Linked DNA regions of Pueribacillus theae. The protein of the gene in region 1 interacts with the protein of each later gene in a pairwise test. Links are inferred from orthologs where the notes say so. Each region holds a gene or a part of one and is shown in the gene's direction. Other genes may lie near its edges. The genes, in order: DCC39_RS04120, sda and DCC39_RS08935.

What was found.
Region 2: the proteins of DCC39_RS04120 (region 1) and sda interact in binary tests that used the Bacillus subtilis proteins (3 or more experiments, as listed by UniProt). The link is inferred for Pueribacillus theae from one-to-one orthologs.
Region 3: the proteins of DCC39_RS04120 (region 1) and DCC39_RS08935 interact in binary tests that used the Bacillus subtilis proteins (3 or more experiments, as listed by UniProt). The link is inferred for Pueribacillus theae from one-to-one orthologs.

Annotation. Positions count from the first base shown.
Region 1 is NZ_QCZG01000005.1:82,939-89,900, reverse strand. The notes cover bases 2,694-5,527. They hold DCC39_RS04120 (PAS domain-containing sensor histidine kinase), read left to right. Parts: upstream 2,694-3,304; coding sequence 3,305-4,750; downstream 4,751-5,527. Other genes in these bases: DCC39_RS04115 (penicillin-binding transpeptidase domain-containing protein), read right to left, coding at 4,878-5,527; pxpB (5-oxoprolinase subunit PxpB), read right to left, coding at 2,694-3,150. Also shown: helicase-exonuclease AddAB subunit AddB, read right to left, coding at 1-703; DCC39_RS04135 (5-oxoprolinase subunit C family protein), read right to left, coding at 720-1,655; DCC39_RS04130 (LamB/YcsF family protein), read right to left, coding at 1,656-2,420; more of pxpB, read right to left, coding at 2,422-2,693; more of DCC39_RS04115, read right to left, coding at 5,528-6,896. UniProt on the Bacillus subtilis protein: Phosphorylates the sporulation-regulatory proteins spo0A and spo0F. It also autophosphorylates in the presence of ATP.
Region 2 is NZ_QCZG01000008.1:65,316-72,266, forward strand. What follows is about bases 1,380-4,202. They hold sda (sporulation histidine kinase inhibitor Sda), read left to right. Parts: upstream 1,380-2,615; coding sequence 2,616-2,789; downstream 2,790-4,202. Other genes in these bases: yqeH (ribosome biogenesis GTPase YqeH), read right to left, coding at 1,380-1,712; DCC39_RS05715 (YqeG family HAD IIIA-type phosphatase), read right to left, coding at 1,705-2,229; sigK (RNA polymerase sporulation sigma factor SigK), read right to left, coding at 2,895-3,632; DCC39_RS05730 (sensor histidine kinase), read right to left, coding at 3,767-4,202. Outside these bases: aroE (shikimate dehydrogenase), read right to left, coding at 1-569; more of yqeH, read right to left, coding at 606-1,379; more of DCC39_RS05730, read right to left, coding at 4,203-5,179; DCC39_RS05735 (response regulator transcription factor), read right to left, coding at 5,176-5,880; c-type cytochrome biogenesis protein CcsB, read right to left, coding at 5,894-6,951. UniProt on the Bacillus subtilis protein: Mediates a developmental checkpoint inhibiting initiation of sporulation (by preventing phosphorylation of spo0A) in response to defects in the replication initiation machinery.
Region 3 is NZ_QCZG01000015.1:50,366-57,375, reverse strand. What follows is about bases 2,150-5,031. They hold DCC39_RS08935 (response regulator), read left to right. Parts: upstream 2,150-3,342; coding sequence 3,343-3,720; downstream 3,721-5,031. Other genes in these bases: DCC39_RS08930 (class II fructose-bisphosphate aldolase), read left to right, coding at 3,995-4,858; DCC39_RS08940 (CTP synthase), read left to right, coding at 2,150-3,084. Outside these bases: fused isobutyryl-CoA mutase/GTPase IcmF, read left to right, coding at 1-503; rpoE (DNA-directed RNA polymerase subunit delta), read left to right, coding at 758-1,264; more of DCC39_RS08940, read left to right, coding at 1,480-2,149; fsa (fructose-6-phosphate aldolase), read left to right, coding at 5,053-5,700; DCC39_RS08920 (UDP-N-acetylglucosamine 1-carboxyvinyltransferase), read left to right, coding at 5,989-7,010. UniProt on the Bacillus subtilis protein: Key element in the phosphorelay regulating sporulation initiation. Phosphorylation of spo0B during sporulation initiation.

The DNA of each region.
Region 1 (6,962 bases):
CATAACGTCCATCCATTGTGAATGTGAAAGATATTCTTTGAACGTGCTTTATAAGCGCCTCTAAAACAACATATTCATTCGGAGTAAAGCTATGGAAGCCATCAACCCAAATTTCCGCATTTCTTATATAAGATGAGTAAGGAATCTTCTCAGCAAGCAATGATAAGTTGTCTTCCGCGTCAATGTACTTGCCCTTCAATTCTTTCTCAAATTGATGATAGATGACTTCAAGGTCATGAAGTTTATCATAAAATGATTTATTTTTACCTGCCTCTTCAATGAAAAAACTTCCAGGCTCAATGCAATAACGTTTAAATTCAATGAGCATCTCAGCTGTCTTGTCAATAAAACCTGCTTTATCAGCAGCATTTCGAAAAACATGAAGCCGTGGGCGGTTTTTTTCAATGATTTTCCGAAGCATCATATTTATTCCGACTGATGTTAAGTGGGTGCGAGCGAGCCCGCCTGTTTCTTGCAGGACCTTCCATGCAAGCCTTGAAAAGCTAAACACTTGCGCGCGAATCATGCCAGAAAGCCCGGCGGATGTCGCAAGCGCCCGTTCCGATTGGAATGTCATTTGATCAGGCACTACATAGATAAGTGGTGTTCCTTGCGGCTCTTCCTCTAATTTATTTCGGATTTCTTGCAAGCATTGATGTGTTTTTCCGTAACCGGATCTTCCGATGATAAAGCGTACAGACATGTATAACCCTCGCCTTTTATTTCAATTTTTCTAATATGCGAAACCAGGTTTCTCTTTTTCGATAGGCTGCTTGCGCTTCTTCGACTGTCGTTTCTTTAAAATGAATGATTGTACCTGGAACTGCTTGTGCTAATAGCGGCAAATCAACTGAAATAACGGTCGCTAAAATGGGGTAGCCGCCTGTTGTTTGCCGATCGGCCATTAAAATGATTGGCTTTCCTGATTCAGGCACTTGAATGCTTCCGAATGAAACAGCTTCAGACAATATGCCGGGTTCCTTCGCATGAGGTACTTCCATGCCTTCAAGCCGATAACCCATCCGATCTGAATGCGGCGAAACGATAAATTCATTTTTTAAAAACGTTGAAATTGTATCATTCGAAAAACAGTCAAGATGTGGGCCAAGAAGGACCCTAAGCTGTACCTTGTCTCTATAATGAAGAAGATCATTTGGCCGGATTCTTTGTCTGTTTTTAAAACTGGATTGTAAAGCCACACGATAGATGGCATCACCTTTTTTTAATGGACGGCCAAATTTTGATTTTGTATCGGTCGACTGGCTTCCAAGCATACAGGGAATTTCAAATTCTCCCGCTACGCTAATATAACTTCTTGCACCGGACACATTTTTTCCGAATGACAGAATGTCTCCTCGCTTTACTGGGAAGCTTGTCCATAGCGGCGCCTTTAATCCATTAATCTTGGGGGATAGGTTGGCGCCGCAAATCGAAATGACAGCATCGTTTTCAACTTGAAGCTCGGGGCCTGATATCGTCACTTCTAAAACAGCGGCATTCCTCCGATTGCCGACAAGAATATTCGCCGCTTTGTGGGCAAACGAATCCATGGCCCCCGACACAGGGATGCCAAGCGCTTGATAGCTTTTTCTTCCCTCATCTTGGAACGTTGTAAACAAACCGGGCTTTATTACAGAAAAAATCGGTATACCCATTTATTTAGCCTCAATTTTCTTAATAAAAATTTGTTCTTTTTCCAAGCGCTGAATTAATGTTTTTGCAAATGGTATGGCGTGTTCTCCGTCTCCATGGATACAAACAGTATCTGCCTTCAAAGGAATTTCATCGCCATTTACAGTTCTTACTTTTCCGTGCTTAACAATGTGAAGAATTTGATCCGCCGCTTCATTTGTACGATGAATGAGTGCATTCGGTTCAGACCTCGGCGTGAGTGTCCCATCAGATTGATACGTCCGGTCAGCAAATACTTCGTGGGCCACTTTAAGGCCGGTTTCTTCGCCGGCGGAACAAAGCTCACTCCCAGACAAGCCGTAAAGCGTTAATTTATCATCAACGGCTTTCACCGCTTTTGCTACCGTAAACGCGACATCACGATTTTTTGCCGCGAGATTATATAATGCACCGTGCGGCTTCACATGGTTTAACTTTACCCCTTGGACTTCTGCCATTGTTTTTAATGCGCCTAATTGATAGATCATCAGATTATAGATTTCATCAAGTGAGAGAGACATGTCTCTGCGGCCAAATCCGTTTATATCTTGATAGCCCGGATGAGCGCCAATAGAAACATTATTTTCCTCTGCAAGTTTAACAGTTTTGGCCATAATATTATGATCGCCAGCATGATAACCGCAAGCAACATTCACTGATGTAACGAGTTTAAATAACTCCTTATCATTGCCAAGGGAATACCTTCCGAAGCTTTCTCCAGCATCACAATTTAAGTCAATACTTTCCATGCTAACCTCCCACATATTCAGTTGTTTTTATACGATATGCTGCGTTTTCTACCTTTTCGATGATCACATGAAATTCATCTGCTTCAATCGGCTCAAAGCGGATGTAATTTCCCGCTTCAAATAAAATCGACGGCTCTCTTTCAGGCTCAAATAATTTAACAGGCGTTCTGCCGATTATTCGCCAACCGCCGGGAGAGTCGAGTGGATAAATGCCCGTCTGCTCCCCTGCAATGCCTACTGAGCCAGCAGGCACTTTCAATCTTGGCGTGTCAAGCCTTGGCGTCGCGATTCTCTTCTCAAGTCCGCCTAAATACGGAAATCCAGGTAAAAATCCTAACATATAAATGTAATAGTTTTTGCCTGAATGAATTGCGATGACTTCTTCAGGAGAGATGCCGTTACATTTTGCAACAACATGAAGATCAACGCCGTACGGTTCACCGTAACACGTTGGAATATGGTAGATAACCGCTTTTTTCTCAGGCGCTATCTTTACTTTATCATGAATCTCTTCGATTATGTGAAACATTTGTTTGTATGTGTAACGCGACGGATCATAGAAAAGAGAGAGGGTCGTATAACCCGGAACGATGTCGGTAATTCCTTCGCAATCTTTTTTTTCTAATAGCGACTTATACGCAATGATTTTCTGGTTCGTTTTAACCGATACTTCATCTCCGAAGTGAATCCGTATTCCACAATCCCCTATCGGTGTGATCGTAGGTCCCATAATATCCCTCCTTCGTTCTTTAACGAAAAACAGTGAAATAATGGAAGTTTCCTTTTATATTAAGTCTTAATGAAAAACTGATTAAATTCATCTTTTTCGGACTAAAAATGGTATTATTAGTGTAGTACTAATCGCAAAAGGGGACATACTCAGCATGGATCAATTCAATAAACCTACTTTCTCGGTCGAAAACCTGCTAGCCGAACGTATCCTCGAACATTCATCTGATTTAATTTCGTTGCATCAACTGGATGGAACATTTGTTTATGCTTCTTCTGCCTCACTTCAACTTCTTAAATATGAGCCGGAGGAGCTCATTGGAAGAACGCTGTTCGAATTGCTTCACCCTTTTGATAGAGAATACATCGGCACACAAGGCGTGTTAAAGGAATTTCATAAAAATGTCGCATGCAGGATTCGAAGAAGAGAAGGAGACTATATATGGCTTGAAACAACAATCCAGCCGATAAATCAAACGGCCGAAAACGAGGAAGAGCTCATATTATGCATTTCCCGTGACATAACGACCCGGAAACTTGCCGAACAGGAATTAAAAGAAAACATCGAGAAATACCAACAGCTTGTTGAACATTCCCATGATACGATTGGAATTATTACGAAAGAAGAAGGCGCCTTTACATTTATTAATGAAACGGGAAAAAAATTGTTCGGAGCCACAAGCACCTATGAAATCATTGGGAAAACAATCTATGACTTTATCATTCCAAAAGACCATTCCAAAATTAGAGAACGTATCGAATCGCCGCACAACCATACGAACCTTATTCGATCGATGGAAACAACCATCATTCGCAATGATCAAGAAAAAAAATATATCAACATGAAGCTGATTCCCACTGTCTATAAAGGCAGAAAGACGATGCAAGTAATTATTCACGACATCACCGAGCAAAAACTGACGGAGGAAAAACTTCAGCAGACAGAAAAGCTTTCTGTTGTCGGCCATCTGGCTGCTGGGATTGCCCATGAAATCCGAAACCCGCTTACAGCGATTAAAGGCTTTACCCAACTCATTGGTGAAGAAAACAACAACCAATACGTTGACGTCATGTTATCTGAACTTAATCGGATCGAAAAGATTGTAAGTGACTTATTGATTTTGGCCAAACCTGAAATTAAACATTTCGAACGCAGCAATCTTAACAAATTAATCGATGACATCGTATCACTTTTAAACACACAAGCCATTATGAAAAACATCGAGATTGCCACGATATTCAGTGAAGAAAACATGACAGTTGACTGTGAACCAGATAAATTGAAGCAGGTGCTTATTAATATTATAAAGAACGCAATCGAAGCGTCATTTAAAGACGGAAAAATTTTAATTGAAACGAAATGGATAAACGGAAACAAGGTTTTAATAAAGATCACCGATAATGGCATTGGCATTCCAAACGATCGTTTGCCAAAACTTGGAGAGCCCTTTTACAGTACAAAAGAAAAGGGCACAGGACTCGGATTAATGATTTGTAAACGAATTGTGAAAAACCATAACGGCACAATAAAAATTACGAGTAAAGTAAATAAAGGGACTGTTGTAAAAATCATTTTGCCAAAAAGTCAACATTCAAATTGAACACATATGTTTTCTTTGCGGTTTTCGCCTCCACCTCCCAGTGCAGCGCACGTTCAATCAGGCAAGGTCGAGAAGCCCTACCTGATTTCCCGATGTTGTGACTTATAAAATCAAATTGCCTCTATTGCTATTTGGTTTCCAAAAATATTTGCTTTACTTTTGGAACGACGGCTTTGCTGCCGCCACGGTCTTCAACATTTTCAATTTGCATGGCAACGAGGAGTGTTGGATTTTCGTTGTCGTACGCTACAAACAAACCATTCTCCTGGCCTTTTTCATCACGGCTCTTTTTAAGTTCTGCCGTCCCAGTTTTCCCTGCCATTTGTTTCCCTTTGATTTTAACACCTTTGCCTGTTCCATCGGGATGCTCGACGACTTCGATTAGCGATTGATTAATAATTGAAGCTGTTTCGTCCTTAATCGCGTTTGCCTTCCACACGTGCTCATTCGAATCTGGGCCATTTTTTAACAGCGTTGGTTTTAATAGATTGCCTTCATTTATAAATGGTGTAAAAGAAATAGCCGTGTGGAGAATGCTCATTTCCACTTTCCCTTGTCCATAACCTGAATCAGCAAGCTGAATCTGGCTGTCAAATGAATTTTCCACCAGTTGCGATGTTTCGATTGGGTATTCAATTGGAAGTTTTTCGCCAATCCCAAAGTCTTTTGAACGTTCTAGAAATTTTTGTCCACCGATTTTTAATGCTGCCTGAGCAAAATAAATATTATCTGAATAAATAAATGCATTCTTTAGGTCAATTGGTTTTCCCGGATCGCTGACACGGGTAATATAATAATCTCCCCACGAATTGTCTGCTTGCCACTTTAGCCCATTCACATTTACTGCCGTTTCTTCAGATATGGCAGACGTCTCTAAAGCAATCGCACCAGTAATCGGCTTAAATACAGAGCCAGGAGGATATGTACTTGCGAAACGATTCAACAACGGTTTTTTCGGATCCTCATTTAGCGCTTTCCATTCTTCGCTTGTCATCCCAAGAACAAATTGATTCGGATCATATGATGGGCTGCTCGCAAGTACAAGAACTTCGCCAGTCATCGGGTTAATCGCTGCAGATGTACCTGCTTCGCCTTCGAGCTGCTTGAAGACTTGTTTTTGAATATTGATATCGATTGTTAAAGCAATGGTTTCTCCATCGATCGCGTTTTTATTGGCAATTTCATCTTTTTCTGTGCCATCTTTATCGACGATATAAATGCGCCCTCCGTTTTGCCCCCGGAGCTTATCTTCAAAAACTTGCTCCAATCCGCTTTTTCCTATTAAGTCTCCTGTTTGATAGCCTTTTGATTTTCGTTCATCAAGCTCTTCTTTATTAATTTCTTGTACATAGCCGGTCAAATGGGCGGCAATTTGTTTAAAAGGATAAACGCGGGCGCTCACTTCTTGGTACGTTACGCCTTTTATCTCCATTAATTGATTTAATCTTTTATCATCTTTCGCGATTTTCGTAATCGGTACGAACGTATCTGGCTTTACCCACGTGGCGTTCAGTTTCTTTTCTATATCTTCCACAGTGGAGCCAATCAAATCAGCTAATTGTTCATAGGATGTTTTAGCATCCTCCGGCAAACGCTCGGGGACAATTCCGATATTCAATACTTTTCCATTTACCGCCAGACCCTTTCCGCTTCGATCAACAATTTCTCCCCTTTCAGCCCGGTGTGTTTCAATGCGGACCTTATCTCCTTCTTCCATCGAAGGAAAGATAAGTGAAGGATCCCAATGGACGGCCCATTTATTTCCATCCTCAGTCTTTTCTTTCACGAGGGACAGGTTTTCGGTAAAGTTTACTTCGTCGGCAATGGTTTGCATATGTAATGAAAATTCCACCTCTGTGCCGCCCTCTTTGTTTTCTTTCACCCCATCTTCAGGAAACTTCGCTTCCAGTTTAAGCTTGTCAGCCTGTATTCCTTCATAAATTGTCTCGTAACGCTCAACAAACTCGTCTTTCGTTATATTTTTTTTACTATCTGCAGAAAGTTGATCATACATTTTATCAAATTGTTGTTTCTCCCAGCTGTTTAAAAATTGAGTTGTTCTCTCTTCTGGCGTTTCTTCCTTATTGCACCCAATAAGAGAGAATATAAGTATAAAAAATAAAAATAGTGGTACTTTTATCTTCATTTGTTTTCCCCCGTAAATTTTACTTTTCCTCATAAGTGTATCAAAAAACGCACGTTGCTTTCAAAA
Region 2 (6,951 bases), on another replicon or contig:
GTATTCACGATAATTCCGTAAGTTGAAAGTTTTTCTTCCGCTTCTTGCAATGGTATGGCGTTTGATTTGACAAATTGCCGTGCATGCATTGCAAGTTGTTCGGCTTTCTGTAATGTCCTGTTCGCAATATCAATTCTTGAGATGCCATAACGTGCGAGAGCGGTAACAATTGCTCTCGACGCGCCGCCTGCTCCGATGATTAAAACATTTTTATCGTGAAACGGATGGTCAATTAGCTTTTGCAAAGAACGAAGATATCCTTCCCCATCCGTATTCGAGCCTATTAAACGCCCGTTTTCATTTTTAATTGTATTGACGGCTCCAATTAATCTTGCTTCTTCATCGATCTCATCCAACCACTCCATCACAGCAACTTTATGGGGGATCGTGACGTTTAATCCTAGTATGTGAAGTGCACGCATCCCGTCAATCGCTTTTTTTAAGTCATTTGGATGGACATCAAACGCTGTATAATGATGAGGGAAACCAAGCTGTTTAAATTCGCAGTTGTGCATGATAGGAGACATCGAATGGGAAATCGGATGGCCAATAACACCGAAAATCCCCATTTGTTCACCCCTTTTCCGGATTTTTTGAACAACCTTTTATATTAGCGACTTTCTAAGTGAAACGGCGACTCCTTCCGGGACATAGGCTGCAATCTCGGCTAGATTTCCTTCAAATGTTACCCAACCTAAGCCAGAAAAAACAACATCAGTCTTTTCACCTTTCATATGAAATAAATTTTTTCTTAATGAAGGGAAATCTTCCTTCTTTTCGTTTTTCGGCGGAATAAGCAATTTTCCTTTTTGTTTTTCATAAAGTTCGTCAGCTTTTTCAAGCTTTGTTCGATGAATATAAAGATTATTTGAGAAATAGCATACAAATGGGCGGCTTTCTCCTCTTAAAAAATCTAGCCGTGCAAGTCCTCCGAAAAACAATGTTTGCCTTTCATTTAATTGATACACTTTAGGTTTTATTTCTTTGTTCGGTGTAATGATTTTTAATTCAGATTGATTAACGAAATGGGCCATTTGGTGATGATTGATAATCCCTGGCGTATCATAAAGCGATCTGCCATCTTCAAGCGGGATGTCAATTAAGTCGAGCGTCGTTCCTGGAAATCGTGAAGTCGTGATGAAATGTCCGCTTTCCTCTCCAAACGATTGTATGATCCGATTGATGAAGGTCGATTTTCCGACATTTGTACATCCAACGACGTAGACATCTTGGCCTTGTCTATAATGTTCGATTGCTTTTGCCAATTCTTCAATACCGATGCCCTTTTCAGCACTAATAAGGTGAACATCGAGCGGTTTTAAACCAAGTTCATTTGAAGCCATCCTCATCCAATGAATGAGTTTATGGTGCTTGACGGACTTAGGCAGCAGATCAACTTTATTCCCAACAAGCAATACATCATTCGAACCAACAAAGCGTTGTATACCTGAAATCCAACTCCCGTTAAAATCAAAAATGTCGACAATTTTCACGATGAGCGCCTTTTGTTTGCCAATATCATGTAAGATTTTCAAAAAATCGTCATCAGTGAGTGAAACGTCTTGAATTTCATTGTAATGTGTCAGGCGATAACAGCGTTGGCAAATAACCGTTTCTCGGTTTAAAGCTTGGGGAGGGGCATATCCAATTTTACTTTTGTCTGTGGTTTGAATCTTTACGCCGCATCCCATACAGCTTATGTGTTCATTCATTTTTTTCCTCCCAATAAATCATCCCTTTTTTTCGCATTTTTGAAAGAATGATTTGCTCCATTTTCCGATTAAACCTTGTCCAAAAACCGTCTGTGCTCGCAACGGGAACGACCATAATGGTATGCAGCCCCAACCTGTTTCCGCCAAATACGTCTGTGAAGATTTGATCGCCGATCACAACGGTCTGTTCCCTTTTTATCCCCATTTCCTTGATTGCCCGCTTAAACGCTCTTGTCATTGGCTTCCTTGCATTAAAAATAAAGGGAAGCTTTAACGGCTGTGCGAAATGTTCGACACGTTTCTGATTATTATTTGAAATAATCGTTACGAGCAATCCCTTGTCTTCAAGCCTTTTTAGCCATTCGCTTAGCTCAGGAGTTGCATCAGCCCGGTCCCATTCAATAAGCGTGTTGTCAAGATCCGTGACAATCCCTTTGATTCCGCGCTTTATTAGTTTATCTACATCAATCTCATATATGCTTTTCACATATTCATCAGGCAAAAAAAATTTCAACAAATGATTCACACCTTTGCAGTTCCTACAGAAAACCATTATACCAGTATTCCCCAGGAAATTTAAGCTTCATAACTTTCGAGTTTATGAATAAAATCGTTCGACAAATTCCCTCATTTTTTTCTGTGGATAACTTACTCACATTATTATATACCATTCCAATTGCGTTTTTACTTGTTATACACATTTACTCACAGGTTATATACAGCCTAATGTGGATAACAGAACGATTGTTCTTATTTCAATTTCATGATAATCTATTGATAAGAAAAACGCTCACACGTCTTTCTTGGAGTTTAGAGGTTGGATTGGTTTAAATTGGCGAGTGAGCAAATTTATAAATTGCTATCTTTTTTAGAAAAGACTTGAACTTCCGGGGAGGAAATAAAATGTTCAATTCATTAGTGCTTCTATCGGACGAGCTTCTTGTTGAGTCGTATTTCAAGTCAATCGAATTACAATTAAATCATGATTTTATTGCCCTTATTAAAGAAGAGCTTGAAAGACGGAATCTTTTAAAAAAAAATGATTCTCTACTTCTTCTTAAAGAATCAGTCTTATAGTGCGTGTTCAAAAAGGAGCACAAAAAGTGCCTCTGGACTTTTTGAACAACCTCTTATAATAGAAAAGCAAGAGCCGGCAACTATCATTAGCCAGCTCTTGCTTTTCTATTTTGTATATTTTTGATGTTTATAAAACTCATGAAAAAGTTTCATCAGTGCCCTTTTTTCAATCCGTGAAACGTAACTTCTTGAAATGCCTAAGTTTTTTGCAATCTCCCGCTGTGTCAGTTCTTCATTTTGCTCTAGGCCGAACCTTCCGATAATCACTTCCTTTTCTCTTTCGTCTAAAATATGGATATGTTTATAAATCTGCTTCTTTTCCATATTTAGTTGGATCTTCTCAATAATGTCAACATTTTCGGCTTTCAAAACATCCATTAATGAAATTTCATTGCCTTCCCGATCTTGGCCAATCGGATCTTGTAAAGAAACATCTTTTTTTGTCTTCTTGAGCGAACGCAAATACATTAAAATCTCATTTTCTATACATCTTGCCGCATATGTTGCTAATTTTGTCCCCTTTCCAGTAGAGTAGCTCTCAATTGCTTTGATTAAACCGATGGTCCCGATTGAAATGAGATCCTCATTATCCTCTCCTGTATTTTCGAACTTTTTAACAATATGGGCAACAAGGCGTAAGTTATGTTCGATTAGGCGATTTCTTGCCTCTTGGTCACCTTGTTCCAAAAGAACAAGCATTTTCTTCTCTTCTTCTCTTGATAACGGCTGCGGAAAAGCATTGTTTTTCACAAATGAAACGAAAAACATTACTTGCTTAAAAAAATAAGCCAATGCAGCCAATATTGACAAAGCGCCCACCCCCCCATAGAAATTCACATACATTACATTCCTATGAAAAATTAGGCTTGGCTGTGTCTGTACAATTAAGAAAAACGCCATCGCGTTCTTTCTTAGGAAGTCAGAGGTCAGAGGCCGGAATTGCAGGAATCGGCGAAAAAGACCGATTTCTTTTGAATTTAAGAGAGCGATGTCTTGTCTGCTGTTGGAAAAATAACTTCAAATGTTGTACCTTTTCCTAATGTACTTTTCACATGTATTGTTCCATTCTGCATCTCTACAAGCTTTTTAACGATGGAAAGGCCTAATCCTGTTCCGCCAAAATCTCTTGAACGGGACTTTTCCACACGGTGAAATCTTTCAAATATGAATGGAATTTCTTCGTCAGGGATGCCCATCCCAGTATCCGAGATGGTGACCTTTACTTGATTGCTTGAAATTTCATGTAAATCGACTTTAATTTTACCGGATTCCGTATATTGAATGGCATTTTCAAGCAAATTGATAAAAATTTGCTCCATCCTTTGCTGGTCGCCTTGGACAAGTTGTGTATGTTTCGTTAAGTTCTTCTCAATGTTCAACCCTTTTTCCTCGGCCTTTAAGCTAACTTTAACAATGACGCCATCAATAATTTTTCTTACATCAACCAGTTCTTTTTCTAGCGTAAGCTGCTCTTCTTCCGCCTTTGCAAGTTCAAATAAATCGTTAATTAAACGGACCAACCGTTTCGTTTCATCTGAAATAATGGAAAGATACTTCTTTTTTTCCTCTTCTGTTTCGTACAATTCATTTTTAAGCACATTCGCATACCCCTCCAAATACGTAATAGGTGTTCGAAGTTCGTGGGATATAGTGGCAAAAAACTCTTGGCGGTTGCTGCGATACCTTTCCAGTTCGACTGCCAAATCATTAATCGCAGCGGCGAGATGTCCAATCTCATCGTCGGAAGATATATTTACTCTTGTTTGTAAATGGCCTCTTGAAATTTTTCGGGTTGCTTTTTCCATTTCCAATAAAGGTGCTGATAATTTTCTCGAAAGTACAAATATAAAGCCTGATGCGATCATGAAAGCCACAATCCCCGACAGAATAACAAGAAGCTTTACTTGTGTCAGCGATTGGTCAATTGCATCTAACGAAGACATGACAAACATGCCGCCTTCAAACGAGTCCTCATTAAAAATTGGCTTCCCTGACACAAGAAAACGTTCTGTTGAAGGCAAAAAATGATATTCTTTGTCAACAGCCTCTCCTTTTTTTAGAGTGGCCAATTCATTTGCTTTAATTTTTTCCCCTGCTACGATACCAGCTATGCCGGAATCAGCTACAATCATTCCATCTTTATCAACAATATAAACTTCATTATTGGTAAAGCCGGAAAGTGTAACAAACATTTGCAAAATGTCTCGATCCTGGACAGATTTCATTGCATTTGCATAGCGCGAAGAAAGGTCGTTAATTTCTTCTTCTTTGTCGTTATAGTACAACCCCGAGTAAATCGTATGGAGAATAAACCCTGTCGGAATCAATACAATAAGAAAGAGGAGGAGTATACTCCCCCCCCATTTAAGAACAATACGATTTAAGTTCATTCTTCAGTTTCAATCCTTTCAAATTGATATCCGACCCCCCATACCGTTTGGATTGGGTCGTATGAAAGGTTCTTGTTGCGGATTTTTTCCCGAATATTTTTCACATGCGTATCGACGGTTCGATCGTCACGAAAATGTTCAGGGCCCCATATACGTTCAATGAGCATATCCCGTGTATAGACGCGTTTTGGGTGAGTTGCAAGTAAATATAGCAACTCAAATTCTTTTGGCGTAAGCCCGGCCGGCTCGCCGTTTACGAGTACGGTTCTTGATTCAAAATCAATCGTTAGATCTTTAAAAGACAACGAACGATTCGCATTCGCTTTGTCCATTTTTTTCGTTCGCCTTAATAATGCGTTCACCCTTGCAATCAACTCTTCAGGGGCGAATGGTTTTGTTAAATAATCATCCGCCCCGCCATTCAATCCACGCACAATATCTTTCACATCAGTTCTAGCTGTTAACATTAAAATTGGGATATCCCTTGCTTTCCGAACCTCTTTACAAACTTCCCATCCACTCATGTCCGGCATCATAATATCGAGAAGGATGAGATCAAATCCGTTTTTTTCGATAAAAGACAATGCTTCTTTTCCGTTACGGGCCTCTGTTAATTGCACGTTTTCTTTTTTTAAATAAATTTTAATTAAATTTCGCATGTTCCATTCGTCATCAACGATTAACAGCTTGTAAGGCTTCACACAGTTCACCTCTTTATGCGTATGAATGCAACCCTACGAGCACTAAATTTACAGCCACAAAGTTAAATACGATAATTACAAATCCGATAACAGCCAACCAAGAGGATTTTGTCCCGTGCCATCCCCGTGAAAGGCGCAAATGTAAATAGGCCGCATAAAATAAAAATGTAATTAAAGCCCAGACTTCTTTCGGATCCCATCCCCAGAATCGCGTCCAAGCAATTTGCGCCCAAATCATCGCGAAAATGAGCCCGCCAAGCGCAAATAACGGAAACCCAATCGCGACCGCGCGGAAACTAATTTCATCAACTAAATCAAGGTTGACATTTTTAAACAGCGGTTGGATCAAAGCTGCAACCCGTCTTCTAAAAATGAGTCTTAACAAGATATAGAGCACAAGTCCTCCAAGCAATGACCAGATCACTGTATTTAGTTGGCCGGCATCGATAATCGCTGAAACATTGAACAATGGGCCAAACGTATTACCTTTCACAATTTCGCCTTCATGCGGCCCAACAAGTGCAGGCAACTCATAAACAACTTTTGCTTCTTCACCTGATTTTTCTACCCAAGTGAATGTTGTTTCATAACCTGCCATTCGAAAAGAAAATGTTAAAACAACGAATGCGATGACACTAAGTACGGAATACATGACCACTTCAAGCCAAAAGGTTTGTTTTGTTGGTTTCGTTTGATCGGTGCTCCGAAGCAAATAAACGAGACCTGCTACAAAACTGATTGCCAGTACCCCTTGTGCAAGTGCGACAGTCGAAACATGAACGACAAGCCAGTTCGATTGCAAAGCTGGAATAAGCGGCTGGATATCACGCGGGAATACACTCGCATAGGCAATAAGCAATGCTGCAACTGGCAATGCGATAACACCAATCACATTCACTTTGTAAATAAAATAAATGACTAAAAAAGCGAGAACAATCGCCATGCTGAAATATGTGGCGTATTCAAATAAATTGCTATTTGGAATATGTCCACTAACGATCCAACGTATTATAAAATAGCCGAGATGGCATAAAAAACCGACAATTGAAATGATGAGGCCGGCTTTCCCCC
Region 3 (7,010 bases), on another replicon or contig:
AGCTTGGCCTCGCGAAAAATGAAAACTCATTGCAAGGTTCCTTCATTATAGAAGAGTTGACAGACTTGGTTGAGGAAGCGGTTCTCATGGAATTTGAACGCCTAAATGAAAGAGGCGGAGTCCTCGGCGCAATGGAAACACAATACCAACGGAGCAAAATTCAGGAAGAGTCCATGTACTATGAAACATTGAAGCATAGCGGAGAGCTTCCAATCATCGGAGTTAACACATATGAAAATCCGAATCCCCCTTCTGATGAAGAGTTTGATATTCCGCTAGCGCGTGCAACAAAGGAAGAGAAAGAAACGCAAATTCATAACTTAAAGGAATTTCATAAAAAGAACGAAACAGAGGTAGAAGAAGCCTTGAAACGCTTGCAGGAAACAGCCATAAGCGGCGGAAACATTTTCGAAGAGCTAATGGAAACGGTTAAAACAGCAAGCCTTGGGCAAATTACACATGCGCTTTACAAAGTTGGCGGAAAATATCGCCGCAATATGTGATTCCAGAAGTCAGAGGCCGGAAGCCGGATTTGAAGAAATCGATGAAAGAATCGATTTCGACTCTTCAAGTCCAGAAGTCAGAGGCCGGAAGCCAGATTAAGGTGAAATCGGTGGAGGCACCGATTTCTTTTCCGATGGGAAAACCCACAGCAGATTTTTTTCACAAATTCAATTGTTTATCTATAGCATATTTAGGCACAAATTGTTTATAATGGATGGTATGATTTTAGATGTTGATGAAAGGGTGTGCCTTTATGTCGCTATTAGACAATCTTACAAAAGAAGAACTGCAAGAAACGCCAATGATTGATATTATGTACCATTACCTGAGCGAGGAACGACAAACGGTAGACTTTTATACATTGATGAATAAAATTGCAAAATATAAAAATTGGTCAGAAACCGAAATGAGAGATAAGCTTGTCCAGGCTTACACGGATATGAACATTGACGGACGTTTCGTGTCACTGGGAGACAATCAATGGGGCCTAAAAAGCTGGTACCCTTTTGAGCAAACAGAAGAAGAGCTTGGCACAACGATTAAACCGAAGAAAAAGAAAAAAGTTGTTGATGACGATTTCGATGATTACGACGATCTTGACGAAGAGCTTCTTGAAGATGAAGAGCTCGATGACTTTAAAGAAGATGAAGAGGAAGACATTGAACTCCTAGATGAAGTGGAGGAGGAGAAATTAGTAGATGATGACTTTCTTGATGAAGAAGAGGAAGAATTCGAATTTGAAGAAGAGGAAGAAGAATAATCGGGCGACCCCGCTTGACAGATGATCGCGTAATCGTTACAATCATTTTTGGGCTTTACGAATAATCGTTCATTTTTCATTTACATTTTAACAAAAGCGGCCCCTATATACTTGGGTGCCGCTTTTGTTTTTTTTGTTTTTTAAAATGCCTTTTAATTATCGTCTTAATTTTAAAAGTTGGGGAAAACATAAAGGAATAGAGGGGGGCCATTCTCATGAATACGAAATACATCTTTGTCACAGGCGGTGTCGTTTCCTCTCTTGGAAAAGGCATTACAGCAGCTTCTCTTGGCCGGCTGTTAAAAAACCGTGGATTAAAAGTGACGATCCAGAAGTTTGATCCTTATATTAACGTTGATCCTGGCACAATGAGTCCTTATCAACACGGAGAAGTATTTGTTACCGAAGACGGGGCGGAAACGGATTTGGATCTTGGCCATTATGAACGTTTTATCGATATTAATTTAACGAAATACAATAATATAACGACAGGTAAAGTATATTCAAGCGTCATTAAAAAAGAACGGCGCGGCGATTATTTAGGTGCAACGGTTCAAGTCATCCCCCATATTACAAATGAAATTAAAGAACAGGTCTTTCGGGCAGGGCGCGCGTCACAATCAGACGTTGTCATTACAGAAATTGGCGGAACGGTCGGCGATATTGAAAGCTTGCCCTTTCTTGAAGCGATTCGCCAAATTAAAAGTGATGTTGGGGCACAAAACGTCCTGTATATCCACTGTACGCTCATTCCTTACTTGAGGGCTGCAGGGGAAATGAAAACAAAACCAACTCAGCATAGTGTAAAAGAACTCAGAAGTCTCGGCATTCAGCCAAATGTCATTGTCGTAAGGACGGAAATGCCAGTTCCTCAAGACATGAAAGACAAGCTTGCATTGTTTTGTGACATTGATCCGAAAGCTGTGATTGAAGCGAGAGACGCTGAAACACTTTATGAAGTGCCGCTCGATTTTCAAAAGCAAAACCTTGATCAAATCGTTTGTGATCATTTGAACTTAGACTGCCGAGAAGCAGATATGCGTGAATGGCAAGAACTTGTCAAAAAAGTAACAAACTTAACGAAGACAACGAGAATCGCACTTGTAGGAAAATACGTCTCACTCCAGGATGCTTATCTTTCTGTTGTTGAAGCATTAAAGCACGCTGGCTATCGGTATGATGCCGATATTGAGATTGATTGGATTGATTCCGAAAGCTTGACGAAAGAAAATGTACACGAACGTTTAAATGAGGCTGATGGCATTCTTGTCCCGGGAGGCTTTGGAGACAGAGGCATTGAAGGCAAGATTGAAGCCATCCGCTATGCAAGGCAAAACAATGTGCCTTTCTTAGGGATTTGCTTAGGCATGCAACTTGCTTCTGTAGAATTTGCACGCAATGTCGTTGGACTAGAAGGGGCGAATTCAGCCGAAATTGATGAAAAAACAATTCACCCGATTATTGCTTTGCTCCCTGATCAGGAAAATGTAGAGGATTTAGGCGGCACGCTCCGACTAGGCCTTTATCCATGCAGGCTGAAGGAAGGAACGAAAGCATATAGGGCGTATGGAGGCAGCGAGGTATTTGAACGCCATCGCCATCGATACGAATTTAATAATTTCTACAGAAAGCAAATGGAAGAAGCCGGGTTTGTATTTTCCGGCACAAGCCCTGATGGGCGCCTAGTCGAAATTATAGAGCTTAATGATCACCCATGGTTTGTCGCTTCACAATTTCATTCGGAGTTCAAATCGCGCCCGACGAGGCCGCACCCTCTTTTTGAAGGTTTTATCCATGCGTCACTATTTAAAGAACCGTGAAGGTAAGCCTACTTTCACTGTTCTTTTTTTATCGTACTTAGGCGGGAAGACGCTATTTTCGTAAGAAATTAAGGTGGAAGGGTTCAAGGTTTTGAAAGTATTGCCAAATATTAGAAGGAATTCATTAAGATAAATCGAATGTATACTTTAAAATCGTTCAACTGCATAAATGACAGAGAGGCTAGTTACAAAAATTATTTTATTCCATTGTTCATTTGTTCATTTCATTACTTAAATATACAGTTAGCGGGGTGGAAGATGGACAACAAGAGAATTTTAGTAGTTGACGATCAATTCGGGATCCGTATCTTGCTGAATGAAATTTTCAGTAAAGAAGGATATGAAACGTTTTCAGCAGCAAGCGGGCAGGAAGCATTGGAAATCGTTGCAAAAAAAGAGCCTCATTTAGTTCTGTTAGATATGAAAATACCAGGAATGGACGGGCTTGAAATTTTAACACGTATTAAGGAAATGAATGAACAAGCGAAAGTGATTATTATGACAGCATACGGCGAATTGAACATGATCAATGAAGCAATGGCAAATGGGGCGGTTGCTTACTTTTCGAAGCCGTTTGACATTGAAGAGGTTAGGGTAACTGTCCATAAAGAAATGCACCAAAACGGTCAAGCTTGAAAATTGGAAAGCGAGAAGGATAGGACAGCCATTTTTATATTCTAAATTTACATTGGCAATTCGCCAAGAAAACCAATCCCGCTTCTCACTTCTAACTTCTAGAACGAAAGTCGCGTCAGCGTTTTTTCTTACAACTTGTTAAATGGATGTTATTCGATTCTTTTGAACTTATGCTATAATGGTTACGGTAAGAAGGAATAATAAATTGTTTAAATGTCTCTCAAGACGAAACTGCATGAATCAATACATACTTTTGATTAGGAGGGATCACGCCTTGCCCTTAGTTTCGATGAAAGAAATGTTAGAGAAAGCAAAAGCAGAAGGCTATGCCGTCGGCCAGTTTAATTTAAATAATCTTGAGTTTACGCAAGCCATTTTACAGGCAGCTGAAGAAGAGAAGTCACCGCTTATTTGTGGTGTTTCAGAAGGAGCCGGACGTTACATGGGCGGCTTTAAAACAGTTGTTAAGATGGTTGAAGCCTTGATGGAAGAATATAACGTGACGGTCCCAGTTGCCATTCATCTCGACCATGGTTCAAGCTTTGAAAAATGTGTTGAAGCGATTCACGCAGGGTTTACTTCTGTCATGATTGATGGCTCGCATTTGCCGCTTGAAGAAAATATCGCTTTAACGAAACGAGTCGTTGACGTCGCACACGCAGTTGGTGTGTCTGTCGAAGCTGAGCTTGGACGAATTGGCGGCCAAGAAGATGATCTCGTTGTAGAAAATGCTGAAGCAATGTATGCTATACCTTCAGAATGTGATCAACTCGTGAAAGAGACGGGAGTAGACTGTTTTGCGCCTGCCCTTGGCTCGGTTCACGGACCATATAAAGGCGAACCGAATCTCGGTTTTGATCGCATGGAAGAAGTAATGAACTTAACAGGTGTTCCGCTCGTCCTCCACGGAGGAACTGGAATTCCTACAAAAGATATTAAACGCGCCATCTCGCTTGGCACTGCAAAAATTAACGTCAACACTGAAAACCAAATTTCCGCATCAAAAGCAGTTCGTCAAGTGCTTGCTGAAAAACCGGATCTTTATGATCCAAGGAAATATTTAGGACCTGCCCGTGAAGCCATTAAAGAAACAGTCAAAAGCAAAATGCGGGAATTCGGTTCATCAAATAAAGCGTAAGAACCGCCAGACTGGCGGTTCTATTCAAAAAATAAGAAAGTATAAATTAGCTCTTTCGCAAATTTAAACCAATCCGGCCTCTGGCCTCCGAATAAGGACGCGTCAGCGACTTTGTTCAAAATAGTACACGATATACGGAGCGGGACTTAATTAGTGGCAAAATTTTATACCGATCGTGAGGTGCATCCTTAACCATGGAATTTTTCATTGATTCGGCTAATATTGACGAAATTAAACAAGCGAGTGAGCTCGGGATACTTGCCGGCGTAACGACAAACCCTTCGCTTGTTGCGAAAGAGAAAGTTGATTTTCATGAAAGATTAAGAGAAATCACAAGTATTGTGAAAAGCTCGGTAAGTGCGGAAGTTATTTCAACGAATGCGGAAGGAATGGTTGAAGAAGGAAAAATTCTTGCTGGCATTGCCCCGAACATTACCGTAAAACTACCGATCACCCAAGATGGTTTGAAAGCTGTAAAAGCACTTAGCGATCTTAATATTAAAACAAATGTCACGTTAATTTTTTCTGTTAACCAAGCTCTGCTTGCTGCTAGAGCAGGTGCCACGTATGTTTCCCCATTTTTAGGGCGTTTAGATGATATAGGGCAGGAAGGCATACCGCTTATTCGTGACATAGCTAACGTATTCAACATACATGGCATACGGACGAAAATTATCGCGGCTTCCATTCGCCATCCGATTCATGTCACGCAGGCAGCCCTCAGCGGTGCGCATATTGCCACAATCCCTTATAAAGTCATTAGCCAATTGTTGACACATCCATTGACTGATCAAGGTCTTGAAAAGTTTTTATCAGACTGGGAAAATGCCCAAACCGATTAATTTTTTTGATTTGGATTTTCTTGGTATTTCATACATGATTTATGATTAATCGGAAACAATAGGAACAATGAAATGAGTACTTGAAAATTTAGCGAATGAGTTTGTTTAGCGGCTCTTTTCGCGGTTTCAGCCCGGCTTAAGATGTTGGCTTCCTAAGAAAGTATAAATGGGTATTCAACAATTGAAGCCAATCGCATCTCTCGCCTTCAAGAAAGGCGCGTTAGCGTTTTTTCTTAATGAAATAGGCCTTTGTGCATTCTTAGAATGACGAGTAGAAAGGAGAGCATTATGGAAAAGCTTATGATCGAGGGGGGTTATCCTCTGCAAGGTAAAGTGGAGATAAGCGGAGCGAAAAACAGCGCAGTAGCCCTTATACCTGCAGCCATTCTTGCGGATTCAACAGTAACAATCGATCATTTGCCTAATATATCTGACGTAAAGATTTTAAGTGAACTGCTTAAGGAAATTGGAGGAGACGTTTCACTTGAAGGCAATAAGCTAATTGTGAATCCTGCAAATATGATCCCTATGCCGCTTCCTAACGGCAATGTAAAAAAACTTAGAGCTTCATACTACTTAATGGGGGCTATGCTCGGCCGTTTCAAAAAAGCGGCTATTGGCTTGCCTGGTGGCTGCAACTTAGGTCCCCGCCCCATCGATCAACATATTAAAGGCTTCGAAGCCCTCGGTGCATCGATAACAAATGAGCGTGGAGCGATTTACTTGCGTGCGGGAGAATTAACAGGCGCGCGAATTTATTTAGATGTAGTGAGTGTCGGGGCGACAATCAATATTATGCTTGCTGCTGTAAAAGCAAAAGGCAGAACCGTGATCGAAAACGCCGCGAAAGAGCCCGAAATTATTGATGTTGCTACTTTGCTTACAAGCATGGGCGCTAAAATTAAAGGTGCAGGAACGGACGTCATTCGCATTGACGGGGTTGAAAGCTTGCACGGATGCTACCATTCCATTATTCCGGATCGTATTGAAGCGGGTACATACATGATCTTTGCGGCCGCAATGGGCAAAGAAGTAACCATTGACAATGTGATTTCTCAGCACGTGGAATCCCTTATCGCGAAATTGCGTGAAATGGGCGTAGATGTAGAAACATTTGAAGATAGCGTCATCGTCCGTACGAACGGAGATCATTTAAAGGCAGTCGATGTAAAAACACTCGTTTATCCAGGCTTTCCGACAGATTTGCAGCAGCCATTTACTGCATTGTTAACAAAAGGGAATGGGACAAGCATCGTAACCGATACGATTTACAATGCCCGTTTCAAACATATTGATGAACTCCGCAGAAT